Regions from separate parts of the Clostridium pasteurianum DSM 525 genome, predicted to be linked through region 1. Evidence: predicted binding sites of a transcription regulator. Region 1 holds the regulator's gene; the other holds the start of a gene.
What was found. Region 1 encodes NrdR, which represses ribonucleotide reductase genes. Its sites were predicted from a motif close to CACNANATNTNGTG; they were not measured.

Region 1 (10,883 bases):
CCTTTTGAAGGAAGAAAAAGAATGATTCATGCTGAGGGCGGTATAAAAAGCCTAAAAGAAAGAGTAGATACTCTGGTAACTATACCAAATGAGAGATTACTTTCAATTGTAGATAAAAAGACTACGTTAGTTGAATCCTTTAAATTTGCAGATGATGTTTTAAGACAGGGTGTACAAGGTATATCAGATCTTATAACAATACCAGGACTAGTTAACCTTGATTTTGCAGATGTAAGAACTGTAATGTTAGATAAGGGGCTTGCTCATATGGGAGTAGGATCTGGTACTGGTGATACAAGGGCAGCAGATGCAGCAAAAGAAGCCATATCTAGTCCATTGTTAGAAACTTCAATTGTTGGAGCTACTGGTGTGCTTTTAAATGTAACTGGTGGAGAGGATCTAGGACTTCTTGAGATAAATGAAGCAGCACAAATTGTACAAGAAGCTGCAGATCCCGATGCAAATATAATTTTTGGAGCAGTTATTGATGAGAATCTAAAAGATGAGTTAAGAATAACTGTAATTGCTACAGGATTTGAGAGTGATAAAACTGAAACCACATTTGTAAATAATATCAAAGAAGAAATTAAAAAGCCAGAACAAGAAGTTGCAAGTACGATAGATTATTCATCTAATATTAAACAAGATGATTTAGACGTTCCTGCATTCCTAAGAAGGCAGCATAAAGGAAGATTATAAATAAAAAAGCACTGTTTTATTTAAGTTAGATAAAACAGTGCTTTTTTATTTTAAAATTTATAGTTTATCTATTAGTTTTATTTAAAAAATTTTATCTTTGTATAATATATATAAAGGTAAAATTTTTGTATGAGAATGAATTTAATTGATATTATTTATTGTAAACTGGCATATTTAAGGAATAAAAAGTTTTGATTAGGGATTACAAATTGACAAAATTTTATAGAATTAAGTTATATAATAAAGTCTAAAGGAGGGATTCAAGTGGTTGTATATTTGGATATACTTATTATTGAAAATTTAATTGTAAATATGTTTTTGTTATATATAACTTCTCAGACATTAAAAATAAAAATTAAATTACAATATTTACTTGCAGCTGCTCTTTTGGGAAGTATGTATGTTTTAACTATTATATATCCCTTACCTAAACTCTTATCTTCCATAGGTTTTAAGTTTTTTGTAGCCTTATTAATGATAATTGTAGTTTTTAGAAAGAGTAATGTAATATTTAATATTAAAGCAGCTGCTATATTTATATTATATTCAATGATGACTGCTGGATTTTGCATTTTTATAGAATTTTATTTTAGTAAAGGTTTAACTTTTGATAATATGCCTGTGTTTTCTTATAAATATATTTTATGTTCTATAATGATTTTATATATAACAATTCACAGAATAATTATTTTTATAAAAGACCGTAAGGAAATAGTAAGTTTTATATATGATGTGGACATAATGTTTGATGAAAAGAAAAAGAGAGTAAAGGCATTTTTAGATACAGGAAATGAATTGAGAGAGCCTTTGACTAATCTTCCGGTTATGATTGTAGAAAGATCCATTTTAAAAGACATAAATATAAAAGAAAAAGATATGTTTTACATACCATTTAAAGTTGTAAATGGCTCAGGAGGATATCTAAAAGGATTTAAACCATCCAATGTAAATATATATAAAAATAGTATGCTTGAAAAAACTGAATTAATTGTTGCTGTTTGCGATACTAAGCTCAGTGACTTAAATGATTATAATGCTTTATTATCTAGAGGAATTATTTAGTATTGGGGGAAATAGGGATGTGGTTAAGTGTCTTGTTTAATAGAATATTAGTAAGATTTAAAATTTTTGCAAAAAAAATAATGTATATTGGAGGAAATGATGCTTTGCCACCACCTCTTACAAAAGATGAAGAGAATGATTTAGTGAATAAGCTAGTAGAAGGTGATGAAAGTGTAAGAGCTATTCTCATTGAAAGAAATTTAAGGTTAGTTGTGTATATAGCGAGGAAATTCGAAAATACAGGTGTTGGTGTAGAAGATTTAATTTCAGTAGGTACTATTGGTCTTATAAAAGCTGTAAATACTTTTAATCCAGATAAAAAAATAAAATTGGCAACTTATGCATCTAGATGTATAGAAAATGAAATATTGATGTATTTGAGAAGAAATAGTAAAGTAAAAGCTGAAATATCATTTTATGAACCTCTTAACATTGATTGGGATGGAAATGAATTGTTATTATCAGATATATTGGGCACAGAAAATGATGCTGTATATAATTTAATAGAAGATGAGGTAGATAAACAACTTTTGATAATAGCAATGAAAAAACTAAGCATGCGAGAAAAAGAAATAGTTGAGCTTAGATATGGCTTAAATGGTAAGGGAGAAAAGACTCAAAAAGAAGTAGCAGATATGCTTGGAATTTCTCAATCCTATATTTCAAGACTTGAAAAGAGAATTATAAAAAGATTAAAAAAGGAAATTAAAAAAATGTTGTAAGGTTGTCTTTAGTATAAAATCAGTTTTCAGAGGGAATAATTTAAATGCTATTATTCTAAAGGGGCTGATGATATTGATGATCAATAAAGTAGAAATATGCGGCGTTAATACTTCAAAACTTCCAGTGTTAAAAGAAAAGGAAATGAGAGAACTTTTGCTGCAAATGAAAAATGGCAATACAACTTGTAGAGAAAAATTTATAAGAGGCAATTTAAGATTAGTGTTAAGTGTTATACAAAGATTTAATAATAGAGGAGAAAATGCAGATGACTTATTTCAAGTTGGATGTATTGGGTTAATAAAATCAATAGATAATTTTGATTTAAGTCAAAATGTTAAGTTTTCTACATATGCAGTTCCTATGATAATAGGAGAAATAAGAAGATATTTAAGGGATAATAATTCTATAAGAGTTAGTAGATCTTTGAGAGATATTGCCTATAGGGCATTACAGGTAAGAGATAAACTTATTGCAAAAAACAATAAAGAACCTACAGTATCACAAATTGCTGAGGAGCTTAAAGTTCCACGAGAAGATGTTATATTTGCATTAGATGCTATACAGGATCCCATATCTTTATTTGAACCAATATATCACGATGGAGGAGACGCTATATATGTCATGGATCAAATTAGTGACAGTAAAAATCTAGATGATAGTTGGCTTGAAAATATATCTATAAAAGAAGCTATGAAAAAACTAAATGACAGAGAAAAACTTATATTAAATATGAGATTTTTCGATGGAAGAACTCAGATGGAAGTGGCAGATGAAATAGGAATATCTCAAGCACAAGTATCGAGACTTGAAAAAACGGCGTTAAGGCATATGAGAAAATATGTATAGATATACTATATAAAACTACAAGTAAAAAATAATTAAAGTTGCTATTTATTTTTAATGGCAACTTTAATTATTTTTATATAGAAAAATTGCATGATTTATTAATATTAAAGTAATTATATATAATTACTTTAATATAATTTAATATAAACATTATATATTTTGTTAATAAAAATATATAATCCTATTTAATTTATAATATTTTTACAAGGAGAGAGATATATATGGATATGAGTATGTATTCTTTAAATAGCTTGAAAGCTATGGAGATAATAGATATAAATACAGGATGTAAGCTTGGATATATAAAGGATATGGTCATAGATTGTAATAATTATAAAATTATTTCTATTTTGATTCCCAATCAGCAAAATGGTGGATGGTTTTCAAAAAACAATGATATAGAAATTCCATGGTCACAAATAACTAAGATAGGAGTTGATGTTATTTTAATAGATGGAAAGGATATACTATATAATAATGATTGAAGATATTATGATTTTAAGTGTATAATATAATTATTATTGTATACAAAGGACGTGAAGAATATTGAAATGCCCATTTTGCGGATTTGAAGATAGTAAAGTTATTGATTCTAGATCTACGGAAGATAATATGGCTATTAGAAGAAGAAGAGAGTGTTTACAATGTAATAAAAGGTATACTACTTATGAAAAGATAGAAGATATTCCTATACTAGTGGTAAAAAAAGATTCAAGTAGAGAATTTTTTGACAAATCTAAAATAATCAATGGACTTATAAAAGCATGCCAAAAAAGACCTGTTTCCAGAAAGCAAATAGAAGATATTGCTACAAAAGTTGAAAAAAGCCTTAGTAATGAGATGTTAACAGAAGTAAAATCAGATATGATTGGTGAAGTTATAATGGAAAAATTAAAAGAGATAGATGAAGTTTCCTATGTTAGATTTGCATCAGTATATAGACAGTTTAAGGACATAAATACTTTTATGAAGGAGATAAGTAATTTATTGACAAGTAAAAAATCTAAATAATATGAGAATAATAAATTTCCATGTTAAATCCTTGTTAATAATATTAAATTTAAAGTTTAAAAGTATTATTATATTAAATATGGAGGTTGAAATATGGATATTGTAATTGATAATTATAAATTTATAAATTTTAAAGATGATAACATAAATATTAATTTTTCTACGGCTAAAAATAATCTTGATTTTAATATTAATACTTCAGAAGGATTAAATAATCTTGAAAATATAAAACAATGGTTTGGGGTACAGTCAGTAGGATATCTTAGACAAACACATAGTGATAAAATATGTTTATATGATGGAGTTATTCATGAAGGTGATGCTATAATAACGGACAAGCCTCATACAGCCATTGGAATATTTACTGCTGATTGTGTACCAGTTTTGATTTACAGTAAAACTAGAGCTGTAATAGCGGCAGTACATAGCGGCTGGAAAGGTACCCTTTCTCAAATTGTTTATAAAACTATAAAGAAAATTATAAGTTTATTTTATATAAATATAGAAGATATTAGAGTTTATATAGGTCCTCATAATAGAGAATGCTGTTATGAGTTTGGAGAGGATGTAGCTGAACAATTCTATAATAAAGATATTTATAGAAACCTAAAGATTTATGAAAATGGAAAATTAAATTTAGAAACTTGTATAAAAAAACAGATCACTGAAACTGGTGTTCCAGAAAAAAATATAAAGAGTTTAAATATATGCACTTACTGTAATGAGGAATATGACCTTTTTTCCTATAGAAAGCAAAAAATTAATTATGGAAGAATGTATTCTTTTATATATATAAAGTGATAATATTTGGAGGTTAAATTTATGGCTGGAGAAAAGATTTTAATAGTTGATGATGAAGAACATATTATAGAATTGATAAAATTTAATTTAGAAAATAGTGGATACAAAGTTACATTTACTAATAATGGTAATGATGCGGTTAAACTAGCTAAAAGTGAAATTCCTCAACTTATATTATTAGATTTAATGATTCCTGGGCTGGATGGGTATGATGTTTGCAGAGAGATAAGAAAAGATCCATCAATTGCTACTATACCAGTAATTATGATTACTGCTAAAAGTGAAGAAATTGATAAAATATTAGGATTGGAACTGGGAGCAGATGATTATATAACTAAGCCTTTTTCCATAAGGGAGATGATGGCAAGAGTAAAAGCCATGCTTAGAAGGGCTAAAACCCAATATCAGGATGACATATATACTATCGGCGATATGAGTATTGATTTTCAAAGACATGAAGTAATAAAGAATAATAAAAGAGTAGAACTAACTTTAAAGGAATTTGAGTTGCTTCAGATACTTATAAAAAATAAAGGAAGAGTTATGACTAGAGATTTTTTGTTAGATAAGGTTTGGGGTTATGAATACATGGGAGAAACTAGAACTGTTGATGTACATATAAGACATTTGAGGCAAAAAATTGAGGATGATGATAAAAATCCAAAATATATTGAGACTATCAGAGGCATAGGATATAGATTTAATTGTAATGGAGAATAACATGAAAAAAAAGATTAAACTATACACTTTATTTACTATATTTTTTACATTAATAATAGTAACGTTACTTTTTATATCTTTAATTAATTATCAATATGAGCAGAATACTAAACTAAAGCTTAAAGATAATAATAAGTTCATTATAACTGTTTTAGATTTTAATGATTTAAATAAAACTAAAGAATTTTTAAATAAAGAATATATAAGTTCTGATATAAGTGTTACTATTATAACTAAATATAACAATGATATCATATTTAGTTCGGACAAAGATATTAATGGAACTAATAAAAACTTCTATTATGAATCTATAAAAACGAAAAATTCTAAAGACTATTATGCTATAAAGTATAGTAACATATCCAATAGAAATATTATGTATTATGGAACTAAATATAATAATTATATTATTCTAAGTTCACAACCATTAAATCTTAGAGAAACACTAAAAGTATATTATTTGAAATATTACGCTTTTATGATGATAGTAGTTCTTTTAATGTCTTTTTGGTTTGCAAAAAAATTGTCCGATATAATTATAAAACCAATAAAAGATCTAGAAACTATTGCAGATATGGTAGATAAAGGTGAATTTAAAAAAAGTATTATGATTGATTCTGATGATGAACTAGCAAGTCTAGGAGAAAAGTTTAATAATATGGCACAAAAACTAAAGCTTACTATGAAAGATTCATTAGATAAACAAAATAGAATGGAAGCCATACTTAAAAGTATGGAGAGTGGAGTAGTTGCAGTAAATAGAAATCGTAAAGTTATATTGATAAATCCCTATGCTGAAATGCTGTTTGGTATAGAAGAAAATATTATAGGTAAAAATTTAATGGACAGTATTAGAGATTTTGAAATTGAAGATGTATTTAAATCTGATTTCACGGATTTTAAAGAAGTTAAGATATTGTGGCCTGAAGAAAAAGTTATTAGAATTAAAACTACTGATATAGTTAATGGGAAAAAACATATTGGTAAGGTTGCAGTATTTCAGGATATAACAGATATCAGAAAATTAGAAAATATGAGATCACAATTTGTTGCAAATGTTTCTCATGAATTAAAAACTCCACTAACTTCAATAAAGGGATTTACAGAAACCCTAAAATATGTAGTAGATAATGAAAAGAGAATTAAATTTTTAGACATAATTGATGAAGAAGTGGAGAGGTTAACTAGATTAATAAATGATATTTTGACTTTGTCACATATAGAAGCACATAAAGAAATGAAACAGGAAATATTTTTTGTAGATGATATTATAAATAATGTATATAATTTAATGAAGAATATAGCTAAAAATAAAAATATATCTTTGTCTATTATAGAAAATTCTCATATAAAACTTTCGGGAGATAAAGATAGATTTAAACAGATGCTAATCAATTTAGTAGACAATGCTGTAAAGTATTCAGAAAGTAACGATAGGGTATATGTATCTTCCACTATAGAAAATAATATTAATATTATAGTTGTAGAAGATACGGGACTTGGTATATCAAAGGAACACATAAAAAGGCTTTTCGAAAGATTTTACAGAGTTGACAAAGCACGTTCAAGAGCAAAAGGGGGAACAGGGCTGGGACTTGCCATTGTTAAACATATAGTATTGAATTTTGGAGGAACTATAGAGGTGGAAAGCGAACTTGGGGAAGGTAGCAAATTTATTATTAAATTACCTCTAACTTTCTAATTCTTTTACAATTAACATATAGTTAACAGTAATTAAATTTTAGTTAACATAAATAGTTTAATATTTAATTGTTATTATTAATTACTGGAGGGAATACTATATGAAAAAATTTAATTTACTATATAAAATTAAAGGTTTTATATTCTCATTAAAAATTAAAGACTCAATAGCATTAAAGGTAATCGGGATTGTATCTTTAGCAATAATATTAATTATGCTAATGGTGGGGGGAAGTATATATTTTATAACTTACAATAAAATACTAAATGTAAATAAAGAAAATATGATAATTTTATCTCAGGAAATAAGTAATAATTTTGATAGTTTGATATCGTTACAAGTTAGTGATGTACAAAATATATCTTCTAATAGTTATGTAAAGAAAGTTGCCAGTGAAAGTGTAAACAATCCAAAAGATATGTTCCAGCAAAAATATGGTAGTGATATAGAAAAATCAAGAAATATTCTTAAAAATTATTCTAATTTAAATAAATATAATGAAAATATATTTATTGCCGATAAAAATGGAGTGATTATTACTTGCAGCAATGAAAACTTTTTAAGATTTGATTTAAGTAATAATGATTATATAAAGCAGGCTTTAAAAGGAAAATCTTTTATGAGCACTGTATATACTTCTGTAATATCAATTAAGCCAGTGGTTACTTTTGTTGAACCTATAAAGGATGATAATGGGAATATACTTGGTGTTGCGGGAAAAAATGTTTTTACAGATTATTTTTCTAATAAATTTGATAAGTTTAAATTTTTAAATTCAGGTTATGTATTTATTGTAGATGGACAGCAGAATACCATATATAGCCCTATTAAAAGGGATATTAATAAAAAAGTAGATATTAAACCCATTTATAGTTTGTCTAAAGATAAAAAATTTATAGATACTAAAAATTTAAAATATATGGAGTATGACTATAAAGGAAAAACCTATTATTCAAATTCTACAAGTATACCTGAATTGAACTCCATAGTAGTTCTTACTGTTAGTAAAAATGAAATTGAAAAAGTTCCAAAAACAATAGGTATAGTTATAATAATATTGAGTTTGATTTTAATTACAATAGTAATTACATCTTTAAATTTAGTAATTAAAAAGATATTTCAACCTATGAATTTGTTAATTAAAAATACTCATGAAATATCTAATGGAAATCTTACTGTGATAAATGATATAAGATCTAAAGACGAAGTTGGAAAACTTACTCTTAGTTTTAATAACATGACTTTTAATTTGAAAAATCTTTTAATAGACATAAAGAATACTATTAAAAGTCTTATACATATAAATGATTTAGTAAAAATTGCCCAGAGAGATACTGCTGTGGGTATGGAAATTATAAATAAAAGCACTGAAAATATACTAGAAGATACTATTAAAATATCTGATGCAGTAGAATGGAGTTTTAATTCTTTTAGTAATATAAGAGATAAACTTTTAAATATTAAATTGAAATCAGAAAAAGTATTATATGAAGCTGATAATATAAGAAAAATAAATAAACAAGGAATACGTACTATAGATGATCTTAAAAATATTAATATAGAATCAAAGGATAAAATGGAGGAAGCCGCAGATTCATTTAAAAGATTAAATGATAATTTAAAAAATATAGGTAGAATAGTAGAAGTGGTAACAAATATATCAAAACAAACTCATATACTATCTTTAAATGCATCCATAGAGGCAGGCAGATATGGAGAGATGGGAAGAGGATTTAATGTAGTTGCAGTTGAAATAAAAAAGTTATCCCAAAATATTTTTTCACAAATGAATAAAATAGAAGAGATTGTAGAATCATTAAATTTAGATATGTATTCTGCGGAGGAAAAAATGCAAGATGCAAAGGAGGTAATAGTATCACAATCAACATTTGTTAATAATACCATAGATAATTACAGTAATATGCTCAATTCTACTGAAGATATAGTTGGCTATATAAATGATGTGGATAAAAGTATAGAGTCATTAAATGATGAAAATAATTGTATATATGAAAAGTTAAATGATGTTAAAGAAGCTTGTGAAGATTTTAATGATTCAATAAAAGTAGTGAAACAGGTAGTAGAAGAACAATATGAAGGTACAAAAAATATGAATAATATTATAGATAAAATGGGAGAAAATACAGATAGTATAGCTATAAGTATTAATAAATTTACTATATAAATGCAACAAATATGTTGTAATATGTATTTTTATGGCTGTATTTGGAATGTTAAATTTTATTAACAAATGTATAATATAAGATTAACTTTCACATGATAATATATTTGTTGTAGAAGAAATGATAATAATGTTTTTATAGTTTGAATGGAGGTAACTTTATGAAAAGTAAAAAGCTTAAATTTGTGGTAACAGCTATAGCTATTACCTTGGTTGCTGGATTGTTTGCAGGTTGTGGAAATAGTGATTCCTCAAATAATGCTAGTAATAACTCATCTGCTTCAACACAAGGTGTTTCAGGTTCTATAACAGTTTCTGGATCAACTGCTCTTCAACCATTGGCTGAAAAATCGATAGAAGGATTTAACAAGAAAAATCCAGATGCTACTGTGAATGTACAAGGCGGAGGTAGTGGTACTGGGCTAACACAGGTGAGTCAAGGAGCTGTGGATATAGGAAATTCAGATGTTGCTGCAGAAGAAAAGTTGGATGCTGCTACAGCTAAGACTTTAGTAGACCATAAGGTATGTGCTATAGGTTTTGCCGTAGTTACTAGTAAAGATGTAGATGTTACTGACTTGACAAAAGCTCAAATTCAAGATATATTTACAGGTAAGGTGAAAAATTGGAAGGACGTTGGAGGAAAAGATTTAGCTATAAATGTTGTTCATAGAACGAGTGGTTCTGGAACTAGAGCTACTTTTACTAAAACAGTTCTAGATGGTAATAAGGAAAAAGACGATATAGGAACTACTCAAGATTCAAATGGTGCAGTTAAAGCTGCTATGACAAAAACTCCAGGAAGTATAAGTTATTTAGCTTTATCTTATCTAAATGATGAAGTTAAAAATGATATAAAGGAATTAAAAATTGGAGGTGTTGAAGCTTCTAAGGAAAACATAACTACAGGAAAATATCCTTTCTGGTCTTATGAACATATGTATACTAAAGGAGAACCTACAGGAGTATCTAAGGCATTTATTGAGTACATTACTAGTGATGAGAATAAGAAATTGATTGAGAAATTAGGATATATAGCTTCCAGTGACATGAAAGTTAAATAGTAAGTACATTAGACTGGCTAAAATTCAGCCAGTCTAATGTACTGTAAAATTAAATTATTTGAGGTTGATTATA
Region 2 (10,883 bases), 560 kb from region 1:
TATATTGAATGGATTACTTATAGGTATCCTGACACTAATAGCTTTCAGGTACGGAGAAAAAGTATATGGAACAGAAGGAGTGCATGCTCAAACTATGGCCTTTGTAGTTTTAAGTGTTTCACAACTCTTTCATTCTCTTAATATGAGACACCCTAGAAAATCCATATTTCAAGTTGGTATATTTAGTAATAAATATTTAGTAGGCTCTATAATTATAGGTATTTTACTTCAATATTTAGTTATAACTATACCTTTTCTATCAAACTTATTTAATTTATTTAACTTAAGTTTGTTTGATTGGACTTTTGTTATACTTGTTTCTGTATTAACTTTAGTATTCAATGAAGTTGCAAAGATCTTCATAAGAGCAAAATCAAAAAACAGTTAAAAATATTAAAAATCTGCATAATGGATATATCCATTATGCAGATTTTTAATATTATATTATTATAAACAACTAGTTGCCTATCGGTAAGTGTTATTCATCTCCAACCTATAGAAGATTGAAGAATTCAGCACATTTGACCAAAAATCCGATTTTTAACAAATAATAGAGAACATTTTCAATTTTAATTAATATTACCTCTTTAAGACATACTTTACATTTTAATAAATTTTACTAAGCTCTATATATTCTTCAGTGTTTGACTTTATACTTTCTTTTTCTTCATCTGTCAATTCTCTTATAACTTTTGCAGGCCTTCCCATACATAAAACACCACCAGGTATTTTTTTATTTTGTGTAATTAAACTTCCTGCCCCAATAATAGTACAATCTCCAATTTCACTGTTATCTAATATGGTAGATCCCATTCCAATCAGTGAATTATTTCCTATTTTACATCCATGCAGTATTGCTCCATGGCCTACAGTGGTAAATTTACCAATTTTAATAGGGTTACCTTCTTTACTTATGTGAAGTACACAATTATCTTGTATATTACTTCCTTCATCTATATATATTTCATTCACATCGCCTCGTATTACTGCCCCAAACCAAACACTGCAATTCTTTTCTATAGTTACATTTCCTATTATATCTGCACTTTTTGCAATAAATGTATCTTTTGCTATTTTAGGTTTGAATTCTTTAAAATTATATATCATAAATATTTCCTACCTTTCTATAAAAATATAAATTTATCATCTTTATATCACAAAGAAGATTTATTGTAAAGCTTTATAAAAGTGCTTAAAATAAAAATGATGCCTTACGTAAAATTTCATAGAATAATTTAAACTCTATAAAATTCATACCCTAAGACATCTTAAGTAATATCAATAAGACTTACTTTAAGTCTTTGCACTTAAAACAAGTATATATAAATTCTACACATTAGATAATCATCAAATAAACTTTTATTCTCTATTATCTAAAAGCATTTGTATTCTTGGAGTACATCTTCTACCTTTACATCCACCAGAACCTGCTCCTGTTAATTTCTGCACTTCCTCTACAGTTTTAGCACCATTTCTAATTGTATCTTTTATAACAGCTCTTGGTATACTCTTACAAATACATGTCTTTGTAAGTTTATCCATAATTTCCTTAGTTGCATTATTTTCCATAAGATGTCATCTCCTCTCAATAAGTTTTATTTAATTTTATATTTTCACCTGACTAACTTGGCGTAAGTCTCCAACTCTGTACAGTCCTCGCACCAAATTAAAATTTGGGCTATCTACTTTTCTTCAAGTGAGAGTTCGACGCCAAGTAAGCCATGCATTTGCAGTTCTAAAATTCAGATGGGGTAAAAGAATCCCCACCCGAATTAAGAACTTGCTTCAATTATATACAAATAACCCCTTATTTTTATATAATCTTTCCCAATTTATACCCTTTTAAACCATAGTTGAAACATTGAAATTTAAGCTTATATTGACAAAGTGCATCAATCAGATATACTTTCTCTTACAAAATAAAATCTATAGCCAAAACTTTACCATTTACCTTTTCTTAAATTTTCAAAATTTATTTTTTCAAGTTCATTAATCATTGTTGACTGAACTCTATATAAAGCTGCATGAATACAACAATTATCCCCTTTTCCTGCGGAACAGCTATCTTTGTCATATAGGCATCTGTTTATAGCTATAGGTCCTTCAATAGCTTCTATAATATCTTTTAAATTTATATCTATTGGCTCTTTTGCAAGAGAATATCCTCCATTTACACCTCTATAAGATTTAACTATTCCACTTTTTATAAGCTTCCTTAAAAGCTTTAATAAAAATCTTAAAGGTATACTTCCAAGTTCACAAATAGTTTTTGCATCTAAGATATCTTTCTCTTTATTCTTTGATAATATAAGTACTGCTCTTATAGCATAATCACTTTCTTGAGTGATATTCATTTTTTACACCTACTTTTCACCTGACTAACTTGGCGTAAGTCTCCAACGCACTCTGCGAAAGCGACCAAATACAAAATAAATTTTGTTTTGTCTGCTTGCACACTGTGAAAGCGATTCACACAAAATCAAAAACAAGATTTTGGTTCCCTGCTTTTCTTCAAATGGGAGTTCAACGCCAAGTAAGCCATGCACTTGCAGTTCTAAAATTCAGATGGTGCAAAAGAATCCCCACCTGAATTAAGAACTTGCTTCGAAAGTACACTTCTTTAGTATAGTTTATATATTATATAATTAATTTAAATTTGTCAACAGTTTAATGAAAATTATTACTTATTATTTAATAACAATTATTAAGCATTAATTATCATAATGTATTATAATAAAAATAATTAGTTTTTTATAGAATTAATTATTTATATTTGAAATTTATCTAAAACAATCATATAATATACAACATGTAGTTATAAATCACCAAATAAAACACTATATATAGATATGATTAATTATTTATATCTTTTAATACGGAGGAATATATGAACAGTATAAAAAATATTTTTAAAAGAGTTTACACAAAAGAACTGGATATACATAAAGATAAAACTGTATACGATCTATTTAAATGGAAAAAAGTAGATGTACTTATGAAAGATTATAAGACAAATAAAGTTTTAGTGGATATGAAAAATCTTGAATTTCCAATACATTATTCTCAAAATTCCTGTGATATAATAGCTTCAAAATATTTTAGAAAAGCTGGAATTAAAACAGCTCCATATTATGAAAATAGTCTTAAAATGGTAGCCCACAGATTGGTAAACTTTTGGTGTGAAGCTTTAAAAGACGAAGGTATAATAGAAACAGAAGAAGAAAGAAATATTTTTTATGACGAAATAGTCTATGCTTTTTTAAATCAAATGTTTGCTCCTAATTCTCCTCAATGGTTTAATACGGGGCTTGCACTTTCCTATGGAATTAAAGGTAAAGAACAAGAAAATTATTATTATGACGAAAAACTAAAAAAAATTGCTGTATCAAAAGATAATTATACTAGAACTCAAGCATCAGCCTGCTTTATAATTTCCATAGAAGATAAACTTTTAGGATCCCATTCCATATCTGATCAATATGTTACAGAAACAAAACTATTTAAAGGCGGCTCTGGTACTGGAACAAACTTTTCTACTATAAGAGCAAAAGGGGAGAAGCTTTCTGGCGGAGGTGTATCTTCTGGCCTTATGAGTTTTTTAAAGGGATTGGATAGAAATGCTGGTGCCATAAAATCTGGTGGTACTACAAGAAGAGCTGCAAAAATGCTATGTCTTAATATTGACCATCCTGAAATATTGGATTACATTACCTGGAAAGCAAAAGAAGAAAAAAAAGTAAGAGCCCTTGGAAAAATGGGCTATGATACCAGTTTTGAAAGTGAAGCCTATGAAACTGTATCTGGTCAAAATGGAAATAATTCCGTATTGTTTTCTGATAAATTTATGAATAAAGTCAAAAATTTAGATAAAAATCCAGAAAGTACATTAGAATTAAAGGGTAGAGTCGATACTTCAGTAAACTCCTCTATAAAAGTACAGAAATTATGGGATATCTTCAATAAATCTGCTTGGGAATGCGCTGATCCTGCTCCACTTTTTGGTGACAGATTAAATGCTTGGCATACCTGCCCTGCTGGAGAAGATGGTATATACAATGCACCTTATAATAGGATTAATTCCACAAATCCCTGCGGAGAATATGCTTTTTTAAATGATACTTCCTGCAATCTTGCATCTATTAATATATTTAAATTCTATGATGTTAATAATAATTCCATAGACTTAGAAGGTTATACTCACATAATAGGCTTGGTTCAGCTCATATTGGAAGCCTCTATTCACTGGGGACAATTTCCTACAGAAGATGTGGCCAGAAAAACCTATATGTTTAGAACTACCGGACTTGGTATTTCCAATTTAGCCTCCTTGCTTATGGTTAAAGGGTACCCTTATGATTCTGATAAAGCAAGAACTCTTGCATCCTCTTTAATAGGAATACTTACAGCTCATTCCTATTATATTTCTTCATTAATGGCTGCTGAAGTTGGTGCTTTTGAAAAGTATGAACTAAATAAAATCTATATGAAAAGAGTTATAAGAAACCATGCAAGAGCAGCTGGAGTATTAAATACAGATTATGAAAATCTAAGTTATAATCCAATTAAAATAAATCATAAAATATTATTCGACGAAGGTCTTGAAAAAATCAGCTACCTTTTAAAAGAAAGCTTTGACAATGCTGTTAAATCTGGAGAAGAGTTTGGATACAGAAATGCTCAAGTTTCAGTAATGGCTCCAACAGGTACTATTTCCTTTGCTATGGACTGCGGTTCTACTTCCATAGAACCCTTTTTCAGTCATGTTATCTACAAAAAATTATCTGGTGGAGGATATATGACTATAATAAACCCTGTGATAAAAATATCTCTTAAAAATTTAGGCTATAGTGAAAATGAAATAAAAGATATAATGGATTATATACTACAAACAGAAACCATTAAAGATGGGGATTTTGAATATGAAAAATTAATGGATGGCAAAATAGAAGGTGCTCCTCATTTAAAAAAAGAACACCTGCCTATATTTGATTGTGCTAATAAATGCGGCAGCGGTAAAAGATATATTGAGCCTATGGGACACGTACTTATGGTAGCTTCAATTGTTCCTCTTATTTCCGGCTCCATCTCCAAAACAGTAAATCTTCCTAAGGATGCCACTGTTGAAGATTTTAAAGCTGTAGTTTTTAAATCCTGGGAACTTGGAGTAAAGGGAATTACTCTCTATAGGGATTCTTCCAAAGCCAGCCAGCCTTTAAATACAAATTTAAATGATGACAGCGATGAAAATTTAGAAAATATGACCTATGATGCCCTTATGGACAAAGTAAAACTTTTAAGATCTAAAAGTGCATCTTCTAAGGCTAATCGTGTTAAACCTGTAGGCATAAGATATGGAACCACTCATCCCGCACAGATAGATGATGTAAAAATATATACTACAGTAAATAGAAATGAAAACGGAGAAATATGTGAGATATATATAACTACGGATAGAGAAGGTACTATTATCACAGGGCTTCTAAATTCACTATCTAAGTCAATTTCAGTTATGCTTCAGTATCACGTTCCTCCTAAGGATATATCAAGAATGCTCAAAGGTCAAAAATATGAGCCTTATGGTTTTGTTCAAAAACATCCTTATATAAAATATGTTACATCTATTTCTGACCTTATAAGTAAAGTAATTGATATAGAACTAAATGATTTTTCCAGCTGTCAAGTGGCTCCTGGTGAATATGAAGCAGCAGACAAGCAAGATAGTAATTTAGAAAGAGTTTATGATAATGTGTGCCCTAACTGTTCTTCTACCAGAATGGCAAGAAACGGTACCTGCCTTGTTTGCATGGATTGTGGTACTACTACTGGCTGCAGCTAAAATTTCCCTTCATATACAGTCAGTAGAATTAAGTAATGATTTCATACAATTAACCTGTGTTCTGTCACAAATAAATTATGTTCTAAAAAATTAATATTTACTAAAATTAAAATATTTTTTATCGTATATAAAAGAAAGCAATTTATAGTTAATTTTATTCATGTATTTGTCCTAGAAATATCTATTGAGATATTGACTTAGAGTTATCTCTAGCAAGTATAATAATATATTGAAGGAGTGGTGAATCCTACAATTCACGTTTGGATAATCACAATGAATCACACCACCCATTTCTATATAGATAATAATTTCAAAACAGGAGTGAACAAAAAATGGAAAAAGCAAAAGTTTATTTTTCGGATTTTCGCACGGTGGCTTTCGGAGACGGACTGCCAGCCAAACTTAAAAAGCTGATAAAAGCAGCCAATATCGGTCAGATTGACATGGATGGTAAATTCGTCGCCATTAAGCTGCATTTTGGCGAGCTTGGTAACATCAGCTACCTTCGTCCCAATTATTCCAAGGCTGTGGCTGACGTGGTAAAGGAACTGGGGGGCAAACCTTTTCTGACTGACTGCAACACTATGTATCCCGGCAGTCGTAAAAACGCTCTTGAGCATTTAGAATGTGCATGGGAAAATGGGTTTACACCGCTGACAGTAGGCTGCCCTATTCTGATTGGAGATGGTTTGAAGGGCACAGACGATATCGTGGTACCTGTAGTAGGAGGAGAATACGTAAAGGAAGCTAAAATTGGTCGGGCTATCATGGATGCTGACGTGTTCATAAGCCTAACCCATTTCAAGGGACATGAGATGACTGGCTTTGGCGGAACTATTAAAAACATAGGCATGGGATGCGGCTCTCGTGCCGGAAAAACGGATCAGCACAGCAGCGGTAAACCTCATATTGAACAAGATTCGTGCCGAGGCTGCATGAGATGTCAGAGGGAATGTGCTAACGAAGGTCTTGTGTTTGACGCTGCCAGCAAAAAGATGACGGTTAATCATAATAATTGCGTTGGCTGCGGCCGCTGTCTGGGCGCATGTAATTTTGATGCCATCGTGTTCAACAACGATGCGGCCAACGAGCTGCTTAACTGTCGTATGGCAGAATATACAAAAGCGGTGGTTGATGGCCGTCCAAACTTCCACATCTCCCTAGTAGTAGATGTATCTCCAAACTGCGATTGCCACGGAGAAAACGACGTACCTATTCTGCCTAATTTAGGTATGTTCGCTTCCTTTGATCCGCTTGCCCTGGATCAAGCCTGTGTAGATGCCTGTCTGAAAGCTGCACCACTTCCAGACAGCCAACTATCTGACAACATGGCAAAAGCAAACTTTATTGATCATCATGATCATTTCACCAACTCTACACCTGAGTCCGAATGGCACACCTGTTTGGAGCACGCAGAGAAAATTGGTTTGGGTACTCGTGACTACGAACTGATTATAGTTAAATAAATTGAGCTTGAAATGAAAAAAGCACACAGGAATTTGTCCTGCGTGCCTTTTTCATTTTAGTACATAAGCCTTTGTTTAATTAGCAAATAGTTTAGCTGCTTGTCTCATTATATCCATCAACTTTTTTCTACTGTCTTTTCTTCTGCTGAAAGTACCTCATTCATACTACCAGTTCTGTATCCTAATATATCTAGAGTAACATAAGTAAATCCGATCTTTTTGAACTTCTCTCCTATCTTATCCATTATCTGAGTATCAAAGAATTTGACTCTTTCCTCAGGAGAAACTTCAATTCTAGCTATTTCTCCATGGTGTCTTACTCTTACCTGTCTTATGCCCATGTCAAGTAAAAACTGTTCTGCTTCATCTACCATTTTAAGCTTTGAAATAGTTATTTTCTTTCCATAAGGAAATCTGGAGGATAAACATGCAAAAGATGGTTTGTTCCAAGTTGGAAGTCCCAAGCTTTTTGAAAGTTCTCTTATATCTGCTTTAGTAAGATTAGCTTCCTTAAGTGGGCTTATTACTTCTAACTCCCTAGCTGCTTGCATTCCTGGTCTATAATCACCATTATCATCAAGGTTTGAGCCATCAAAAATATATTCAATGCCATTTTCTTTAGCTACTTTACCTATCTTTGTAAAAAGTTCTTTTTTACAATAGTAACATCTATTTTTAGGATTACTAGCAAACCCCTCAATATCTAACTCTTCTGAAGATATAATTAAATGCTTTACTCCCATATCCTCAGCGTACTTAATTGCTTCTTTTAATTCCCTTTCAGGATAAGTTGATGAGGTAGCTGTAACTGCTATCATTTTATCTCCTAATACCTCATGTGCAACCTTAACTAAGAATGTACTATCAACTCCACCTGAAAAAGCGATTGCTGCACTACTTCTTCTTTTAATATTATCTTTTAATAATTGAAATTTCTCTTGTAATAACATATTCCTTTGCCTCCCAGATTTTATTTTTCTTTAATTGCTTTAGGGATATTAAAAATAAATTAATTCATTTTACACATTTTTAGGAGTTTTTTTCTTAAAGCTAAAGTTGATGGAAATCACTTACATATAAGATGAGTTATTTTTAATGCCACATAATATAAACAAAAAATCCTAACGCTCTATCAGTTAAGATTTTTTGTCCACATCCCGGTCATTATAGCAGCAAAAATAATGTATTGTTTTGTTACTATAAATCTGGATTCATATCAAAACTATATCCTAAAAATTGAAATAACCTATCACTAGAGTGTTTATAGTAACATAAGTTAAAGCCACATAATCACGCATTTTTAAGGCATATCATCGTATCCTGCATATCAGCCATTAACGGAAAATGTAACCTGTACACTACCTGTACCAAGTGCCGATGCAAAACCAGAGATGTCCTCTATATATCCAAGTTTAACATATCCACCGTATGAATTGGAAAACGTATTATAGAAAAGCACCAGATTGTTAGATGACCAACACATAATTTCGCCAGCGTTAATGGTTGCCGGCTTTTCTGTTGATTTAGCAGGCAGATCACTGGATAAACTATAGTGTTTCTCTCTGCCGTTGAGCTCAGACATGGTAACTGTCATAGGTAACTGTGCAATCAATGCCTGCGTCGTTTCATTATCATACATCTTTGCAGTGAAAGTCTTATTACCAACTTTGATATTCATAGTAATCATTTTCTCCCTCTTAGCTATCCCCTGTCTACTATCTGTTTGATTTGTATTGTTCTTTTGTTCAGGCATTTGAGATATTTCATTTTCACTTTCTGCAGTATTTCCAGATTGCGAAGAAGAATTTCCTTCATTAGAACTACTGTTACGTCCACAGGCCGCAAGTGAGAAAAGCATCATACATGCAAGAAACACCAATAATATTCTTTTCATCTTGTTTACCTCCCATTTTAGGCATATTCAAATAAATAACTAGTCAGTATGCTAGCCTATTTTGAATCCTACTGCGTCAGCAGAACCTTCAGATAGCTCACTATCTTCGGAACCTGCTTCCTTGTTGGATTCAAAATATTCGTCGCATCTTTGACTTACTATTTATTTTCACATGCCTAATTTCAAGGCCTTGACATTACTAGCCCGAAATCGCTAATTTTTTAATCATTAACTCTACCTTTGTAATTAATTTGCCTACAATTATATTAATTAGTGCAGCAAAGCACATATGCAGGAGGTACATTTCTCAATTCCCTTTTTATGTGTATTTCATTGAAATACTTTTCAATAAAATTTTTCTTCAACAAGGTGTACTGGAAGGTAATAAATTTTCCGTGTTTATTCAAATATTTTTCTGTTTCTGTTAGTATGTTTGAAGATATATTATTCGGTAAACTTGCAAATGGAAGTCCTGAAACAATATAATCTGCCTTACAAATTCCGTATTTTTTCAAATACTTTCCAATATATTCAGCAGAATTGTTAATAATATAAAAATTAGGTTCATCTCTATATTTTTCTTTAATTAAGTTATAAAAATTTTTGTTAGTTTCAAAAAGGAAAACCATAGTATTTTTCTTTCTTTTCTTTAATATTCTTTCGGTAAATACCCCTGTACCTGGACCGTACTCTACAATACAACTTGAATAATTAAAATCAACATTTTCAATCATCTTAGTTGCAAGATATTTTGAGCTTGGAAGTACCGCCCCTACAGTTCTTGGTTTTGTAATGTATTGTTTTAAAAATAATAAAAAATTCATATTTGCCCCCTATTCTTTACCTATCTTAACTGAGTGATTATTAATCATAATTAACTGTGCTGGTAACTTTATCATAAAGGGTAGAGTTAACTGTAAGTCAATACCTTATTTGAAAAAATTATAAAAAATTATAGAATTTAGAGTTAACTCTAAATTCTATAATAAACATGATACAATACATAACTCTTTTTATAATTTTTATTTTATTTACGCATCCCTCAGCTAATCCATTGCTGCATGGTAAACATATAGCATTTCCCCTAATTCTGCAATGCTGGTATTACAAAACTTCATTGGACGCTGGGACAGAAGATATTCATAAAAACAAAAAAGCAAGGGATTGCGTTTCTGTATAACAGAAAACCACCTGTATTTCATAACTATATATATGAAATACAGGTGGTTCTATTTGTATTCATTTAATATTTGTAGAACTCAATGATAATGCACATAAAAACAACACTTAAAAGTGCAATAAATCTTAATTATGGGTCCCTTCTATTCATGACCTGCAATATTACAATTTCTTTCCTAATTCATCGCAAAGTAAATCAGAATTGCCACCTACTCGTGGACTTGATGAAATGATTAGTATATGTTTCATGTTGTTCCTCTTTCCCATATTTTCTCTCTAGCAAGCTTATTATAAAAAGTACTTACATAAATATAAAATACTGGCAGTTTAAATTTTTTTCTTACTGCCAGCCTAAGTTTTTTATTTATTTTCTATTGGCAAAGATAAGTTTATTACAAGGTATCCTTTACTATTTTTTTCACTTCTTCCAGATAATCATTACGTATTTCGTCAGTAACAGAAGGTACCGAACCAAAAAAAGCATGTTTTACTTCTTCTATACCTGTGA

Region 2: the regulator NrdR is predicted to act here: its motif matches at 2,804-2,817, upstream of CLPA_RS07770 (vitamin B12-dependent ribonucleotide reductase).

The regions. Positions count from the first base shown of each region.
Region 1 is NZ_CP009268.1:2,265,625-2,276,507, reverse strand. Features, by position in the region: gene ftsZ (cell division protein FtsZ) at 1-699, shown strand, start outside; gene spoIIGA (sigma-E processing peptidase SpoIIGA) at 964-1,761, shown strand; gene sigE (RNA polymerase sporulation sigma factor SigE) at 1,779-2,483, shown strand; gene sigG (RNA polymerase sporulation sigma factor SigG) at 2,557-3,330, shown strand; gene CLPA_RS10345 (YlmC/YmxH family sporulation protein) at 3,552-3,815, shown strand; gene nrdR (transcriptional regulator NrdR) at 3,877-4,341, shown strand; gene pgeF (peptidoglycan editing factor PgeF) at 4,435-5,142, shown strand; gene CLPA_RS10330 (response regulator transcription factor) at 5,164-5,862, shown strand; gene CLPA_RS10325 (HAMP domain-containing sensor histidine kinase) at 5,864-7,564, shown strand; gene CLPA_RS10320 (methyl-accepting chemotaxis protein) at 7,665-9,749, shown strand; gene CLPA_RS10315 (phosphate ABC transporter substrate-binding protein) at 9,908-10,810, shown strand; gene pstC (phosphate ABC transporter permease subunit PstC) at 10,883-10,883, shown strand, end outside.
Region 2 is NZ_CP009268.1:1,707,127-1,718,009, reverse strand. Features, by position in the region: gene CLPA_RS07790 (calcium-transporting P-type ATPase, PMR1-type) at 1-388, shown strand, start outside; gene CLPA_RS07785 (gamma carbonic anhydrase family protein) at 607-1,107, opposite strand; gene CLPA_RS07780 ((2Fe-2S)-binding protein) at 1,360-1,569, opposite strand; gene CLPA_RS07775 (Rrf2 family transcriptional regulator) at 1,941-2,354, opposite strand; gene CLPA_RS07770 (vitamin B12-dependent ribonucleotide reductase) at 2,888-5,836, shown strand; gene CLPA_RS07765 (DUF362 domain-containing protein) at 6,169-7,302, shown strand; gene larE (ATP-dependent sacrificial sulfur transferase LarE) at 7,419-8,252, opposite strand; gene CLPA_RS20075 (cyclophilin-like fold protein) at 8,630-9,163, opposite strand; gene CLPA_RS07750 (class I SAM-dependent methyltransferase) at 9,463-10,020, opposite strand; gene CLPA_RS07745 (NAD(P)H-dependent oxidoreductase) at 10,768-10,883, opposite strand, start outside.